One region of the Streptococcus sp. V940 genome, then DNA from elsewhere that is predicted to be linked to it. Evidence: predicted binding sites of a transcription regulator. Region 1 holds the regulator's gene; the other holds the start of a gene.
What was found. The regulator NrdR, encoded in region 1, represses ribonucleotide reductase genes. The targets are predictions, from matches to a motif close to ACACNATATATNGTGT.

Region 1 (3,425 bases):
TGATCATTCTATTTAGAACAGCTAAACGTGCAACATCATCACGATAAACATCTAAAAAGCTGACATTTTTCAAACTAGATGGTAAATTGATTAATTTTAGACGTTTCTTAATAGCTGCTTCTTTTTCAGCCGCAATCAGTTCCGGAGTTTCCTCATAGGATACATCTGCGTAACCATGGTTCATGACCAGGATAGGCTTGTAACCACGCGCGATATAGTCTGTATCTCCGCGAAGGAACTTATCACGCTCGGTGATGTATTGGTTAAACTTAGAGATACTACGATTCAATTCCTCTTGACTGAGAGATTCCTTCTGGATAAAAGCCGCAACATCAGGATCTTTTACAATTTGATGGACCAGGTCCTGGTATTGAAAACGGCTGGGATGACCTTTTAGCACATCTCCTACACTTTCCATCTATTCACCTCCATTATCTAATTTCGCTAATAATTCTAGGGTTTGGCGTTCCATTTCTTCCAATTCCTCAGCTGATGACGTGTTTTTATATTCTGGATTACTCCATTTAGGAACATTGGTTTTTGCCTGGCTTGTCTTCGCTGTTTTTGATTCTTGCCCCTTTTGATTTTTTTCTCTAATTCGAAGCACAGCCTCTTCAGCAGTTCTGACTTTGTTATAAGAGTAATCATTGGCCACTTTCATGGCATATTTTTCATTGAGATTGGCCGAATCAACCTTGTTGAAGGTCAAGAGGATAACGACATTGATAACTTCATCAAGCAAGCCTAAATCTGCCATCTGTTTTAGCAAATCGCGTTCGGCTTGGATAATTCCAGCATTTAGTGTTTGTTTGATTCCCGCTAAAAATTGCAAGGCAGTTTTACTTTTAGCTTCTCGGATAATGGTTGCTTCTTGGGGACTAAAGTCCGATGCAACAGACTCTTGCGCTAATTTTTCACGCATGCGCTTGACAGAAATAACTTGTGAAACAGCTGTTCCTTTAGCTAGTTGATAGGTTTCAAACCAGGTCCATTTTTTCTCATCAGCAATTTTAAATAACTCTAAAACATCTGACTGTTCATCTTGGAAACGGAGATTATCTCTCGCCATAAGCTGACGAAAATGCTCCAAATCAAAATCATTTTTAAAATCAGCTGTTACTGGTGTCTCATCATGACTAGCCAATTCTTCTATCTCTGGAAAGGCCTGACTCAAAGGAACAGTCAAAGGCTCTCCGCCAGCCTGCTCTTGGCGCAAATCAGAAACTGCTGGCTCACCGATTTTTTTCTCCAATAAGGTACGATAAACCGTATGACGCAAGAAATCCGAGCTAGAAAGCGTTGGATGAATAGCAAGTTCATAGCCGTCACCCTTTTGATAGAGGGTAACCAAATTGAAGGCTGATAAGATTTTAAAAGCCTTTAACAGCCTATCCATCCCAAAATTGAGATGATTGAGGATAGCTGCAAACAGGTGTTCTTTTTGTCCATCATCCCAAAAAGCTAAGGTATAAAGGTAAAGACTCAGCGCATCCTGACCGATAATCGGGAGGTAGCACTGCACCAAAGTTGTGGGATCTTGCGACACCCGATTATTCTTTAGAAAAGAAAAACGATCATTAGGCTTCATTTATTTTTCCTTTTTCTTCTTTGAAGATTGCGTAATTTGTTTGAGAAGATTTTCGAGCTCACTCACGTCTTTAAAGCTACGATAGACGCTGGCGAAACGAACGTAAGTGATTTCATCCAGTTCAGCCAATTCTTCCATGACCAGAGAACCAATATCTTCGCTTTGAATTTCATTATCATTGCGACTGAGGAGTTTTTGTTCGATACGATTGACCACCATGCCAATCTCATCACTAGACACCGGACGTTTTTGAGCCGAACGAATAATCCCGTTAAAGATTTTATCTCTGGAGAACTGTTCCCGTGTACCATCCTTCTTGACCACAACCAGCGTTCTCTCTTCTACACGTTCATAGGTCGTAAAACGATGCTGACATTCTTCACACTCACGTCTACGTCTAATGGTATTTCCTTCTTCGGCCTGGCGACTATCGATAACACTGGATTTAGTAGCGCCACATTTTGGACAACGCATGCCTTCCCCTCCTTGTCGTTTTCTTTTCATTATACCATTTTTTTGAGCAATTCCCAAAATAATTCTCCTTTTGACTTGACAAGTTTCTTGTTTAGTTGTATTATTTAAGTGATACAAAAAGAAATTGTTGAAAGGAGACCGTGATGTCCTGGACATTTGATAACAACAAACCCATTTATTTGCAGATAATGGATAAGATCAAACTGCAAATCGTTTCTCATAAACTAGAACCCAACCAACAACTGCCAACTGTCAGAGAACTGGCTAGCGAGGCTGGCGTCAATCCTAATACCATCCAACGTGCCCTATCAGACCTAGAAAGAGAAGGCTTCGTATACACCAAGCGGACTGCAGGGCGTTTTGTCACCGAGGATTTGGACCTAATCCTCCAATCCCGGAAGCAACTATCAGAAGAACAGTTGCAGCAATTTGTAATAGGTATGGTAGAATTTGGCTATGAAAAAGAAGAACTACCAACTGTTTTGAGAGATTATATTGAAGGAGTTTAGACTATGACCTTGTTAACGTTTGAAAATGTTTCAAAATTCTATGGAGCAAGCCCTGCTCTTCAAAATGTTTCCCTTGAAATTTCAGCAGGGAAGATTGTGGGGCTCCTTGGCCCAAACGGTTCCGGAAAAACAACCCTGATTAAACTAATCAACGGCTTGTTACAACCTGATGGAGGACGTATTCTTATCAACGATATGGAACCAAGCCCAGCAACTAAGGCTATCGTTTCTTATCTACCTGATACGACCTATCTCAACGAACAGATGAAGGTCAAAGAAGCTCTTACCTTTTTCAAGACCTTCTATAAAGATTTTAATCTGGAACGTGCTCAAGGTCTTCTTCGTGACCTTGGTATCGATGAGAATAGCCGTTTCAAGAAACTATCAAAAGGAAACAAAGAAAAAGTTCAGTTGATCCTGGTCATGAGTCGTGACGCTCGTCTATACGTCCTTGACGAACCAATCGGTGGTGTCGATCCCGCAGCGCGTGACTACATCTTGAACACCATCATCAACAACTACTCTCCAACTTCGACTGTCTTGATTTCAACTCACTTGATTTCAGATATCGAGCCTATCTTGGATGAGATTATTTTCCTCAAGGACGGAAAAGTCGTCCGTCAAGGGAATGTGGATGATATTCGTTACGAGTCAGGTGAATCAATTGACCAGCTCTTCCGTCACGAATTCAAAGCCTAGTTAAAGGAGATTGTTATGTTTTGGAATTTAGTTCGTTATGAATTTAAAAATGTCAACAAATGGTTTTTAGCCCTCTATGCAGCCGTACTATCCTTATCTGTCATCATAGGTATTCAGGGCAGTAGCCTCTCAAGCACCTATTATCAAGATAAGGG
Region 2 (3,425 bases), on a different contig from region 1:
CATGATACGCAATTTACCGTGAACAGATGCACGAAGCAAAGCACGTAATTGAGTACGGAACATTTGGTTACCAGTTTCAGAGATAGAGATACGCAAAGCACGGTAACCCAAGAATGGGTTCATTTCTTTAGGAAGATCGAAGTAAGGAAGTTCTTTATCCCCCCCGATATCCATTGTACGAACGACAACAGGTTTACCGTTCATACCTTCAAGAACTGCTTTGTAGGCTTCGTATTGGTCATCTTCTGTTGGGAAGTCTTGAGAGTCCATGTACAAGAATTCTGTACGGTAGAGACCAACAGCTTCAGCACCATTTTCGTTCACACCTTCAACGTCTTTAGGTGTACCGATATTTGCTGCCAATTCAAAGTGTTTACCATCTGCAGTAACAGTTTTAGCATCTTTCAAAAGAGCCCATTCAGCTTTTTGTTTAGCGTAAGCTTCACCAGCTGCTTTGAATTCTGTAATTTGTTCTTCAGTTGGGTTGATAACCACTTCGCCTGAAATACCTGAAACAGCCAAAATGTCGCCGTCTTTTACAAGTTCAGTGATGTTGTTTGTACCCAATACTGCAGCTATTTCAAGTGTACGCGCCATGATAGCTGAGTGGCTTGTACGTCCACCGATGTTGGTTACAAAAGCTTTTACAAAGTTTTTGTCCAATTGAGCAGTATCAGATGGAGTCAAGTCATGTGCAATCACGATTACTTCTTCATTAATAGAAGCTGGGTTTGGTAATTTCTTACCAAGAAGATTTGCCAAAACACGTTTGGTAACGTCGCGAATATCCGCTGCACGTTCTTGCATGTATGGATTGTCTTCCATTCCCTCAAAGATAGTAATAAACATGTCTGTTACTTCTTTAAGACCTGCTTCTGCATTTACTTTCTTAGCGCGGATAGTTTCTTTGATTTGACCGATCAATTCAGGGTCGGCAAGAACCATCAAGTGAGCGTCAAATACTTGTGCCGCTTCTTCTCCAAGCGTACCTACAGCTTTCTCGCGGATAAGAGAAAGCTCGTTTTGAGAAGCTTCAAGAGCAACATCCAAACGAGCCTCTTCTGCATTTGTATCTTCGACTGTAACAGTCTCGAACGATAAATCCGGTTGAACGAGTAGATATGCTTTAGCAACTGCAACACCATCAGATGCTGCGATTCCTTTAAGCATTTCTGTCATATTCTTATGCCAATCCTTCTTTTTCCATTGTTTCTGAGATAGCAGCGATAGCGTCATCAGCGTCTGCACCTTCAGCAGTGATTGTAACGTCAGCACCTTGACCAACACCAAGGCTCATAACACCCATGATAGATTTAAGGTTAACTGATTTACCTTTGTACTCAAGAGTAATATCTGAAGCAAATTTGCTAGCAGTTTGTACCAACAATGTTGCTGGACGTGCGTGAATACCTGTTTCTGCCACTACGTGGAAATCTTTAGAAGCCATAATTTGACTCTCCTTTAAATGTTTTCTTTTTGAGTTATATCTGATAACCCTTACAATTTGGTATTATATCATCTTCTAGGAATTTTTTCAAGTATTTTATGGGATTTCTTCTTTTTCCTTTCAGATAACTTGCTGAAAATCTTCTATTTTCTGTATCAAAATACATCATATAGTTTTTTATAATTTTAACATTTAGAAAACGCTGTTATTTATGGATTTTATTTTTTTACAATCACTATATATTGTGTTTGGATAACTCTCATCTAAAAAAAATCTACAATATTTAGTTTTTCTTCGTTGACAAAGATTTTTTTTCTGATATACTTAAGAAGTAATTAAATTTTGAAGGAGGAGTTACAGAATGGTAACCGTTTATTCTAAAAACAATTGTGTTCAATGTAAAATGACCAAACGATTCTTAGATAGTAACAACATCGCATATCGCGAAATCAATCTTGATGAACAACCTGAATTTATTGAACAAGTTAAAGAGCTAGGCTTCAGCGCTGCTCCTATCATTCAAACACCAACTGAAGTTTTCTCTGGTTTCCAACCAGCAAAACTTAAAAAACTTGCTTAAGTATCAGGATTAAAAGCTTCTATGTCAATCTTAGAAGCCTTTCTTTTGTAATGAATTAAAGGAAATTTTATGGGATTAAAACAACTTGAGGATGTAACTTACTTCCGTCTAAATAATGAAATCAACCGTCCTGTTAATGGACAAATCATGCTCCACAAAGATAAAGAAGCCTTGGACGCTTTCTTTAAAGAAAACGTTGTACCAAATTCTATGGTTTTTGATTCTATCACTGATAAAATTGATTACCTTATTAAGCAAGACTATATCGAAACAGCGTTTATCAAAAAATATCGTCCTGAATTCTTAGAAGAGCTTTATCAATTTATTAAAGACCAAAACTTCCAGTTTAAATCTTTCATGGCAGCATACAAATTTTACAATCAATACGCCTTGAAAACTAACGATGGAGAGTACTATCTTGAGAGCATGGAAGACCGTGTCTTCTTCAACGCTCTTTATTTTGCTGATGGCAATGAAACTATCGCAACTGATATCGCAAATGAAATCATCCACCAGCGATACCAGCCTGCTACACCTTCTTTCTTGAATGCAGGCCGTGCACGTCGTGGTGAATTGGTATCCTGTTTCTTGATTCAGGTAACAGATGATATGAACTCTATCGGACGTTCTATCAACTCAGCTCTTCAGCTTTCACGTATCGGAGGCGGTGTCGGAATTTCCCTCAACAACCTTCGTGAAGCTGGAGCCCCTATCAAAGGATATGAAGGTGCGGCTTCTGGTGTCGTTCCAGTTATGAAGCTTTTCGAAGACAGCTTCTCTTACTCTAACCAATTGGGTCAACGTCAAGGGGCTGGGGTTGTTTACCTTAACGTCTTCCACCCAGACATTATCGCTTTCCTTTCTACTAAGAAAGAAAATGCTGATGAAAAAGTTCGTGTAAAAACTCTCTCGCTTGGTGTTGTGGTACCAGATAAATTCTACGAATTAGCACGTAAGAATGAAGAAATGTACCTATTTAGCCCATATTCTGTAGAAAAAGAGTATGGCGTACCTTTCAACTACATCGATATCACAGAAAAATACGATGAGCTAGTTGCAAATCCAAACATCCGTAAGACAAAAATCAAAGCGCGTGATTTGGAAACCGAAATTTCTAAATTGCAACAAGAATCTGGCTATCCTTATGTAGTCAACATTGATACAGCTAACCGAGCAAATCCTGTCGATGGTAAGATTATCATGAGTAACTTGTGTTCAGAAATTCTTCAAGTCCAAGAGCCAAGTCTTATCAACGATGCGCAAGAATTCCTTCAAATGGGTACTGACGTTTCATGTAACCTTGGTTCAACAAACGTAGTCAACATGATGACTTCACCTGACTTTGGTCGTTCGATCCGAGCTATGGTACGTGCTTTAACTTTCGTTACAGATAGTTCT

Region 2: a site for NrdR is predicted at 1,680-1,695, ahead of nrdH (glutaredoxin-like protein NrdH). Genes of this name have one in related genera too.

The regions. Positions count from the first base shown of each region.
Region 1 is NZ_JBTHHZ010000002.1:256,849-260,273, reverse strand. It holds gene dnaI (primosomal protein DnaI) at 1-418, opposite strand, end outside; gene ACXYSM_RS07180 (replication initiation and membrane attachment family protein) at 419-1,588, opposite strand; gene nrdR (transcriptional regulator NrdR) at 1,589-2,062, opposite strand; gene ACXYSM_RS07170 (GntR family transcriptional regulator) at 2,206-2,571, shown strand; gene ACXYSM_RS07165 (ABC transporter ATP-binding protein) at 2,575-3,270, shown strand; gene ACXYSM_RS07160 (hypothetical protein) at 3,286-3,425, shown strand, end outside.
Region 2 is NZ_JBTHHZ010000001.1:753,906-757,330, forward strand. It holds gene ptsP (phosphoenolpyruvate--protein phosphotransferase) at 1-1,179, opposite strand, end outside; gene ACXYSM_RS03820 (phosphocarrier protein HPr) at 1,184-1,447, opposite strand; gene nrdH (glutaredoxin-like protein NrdH) at 1,809-2,027, shown strand; gene nrdE (class 1b ribonucleoside-diphosphate reductase subunit alpha) at 2,097-3,425, shown strand, end outside.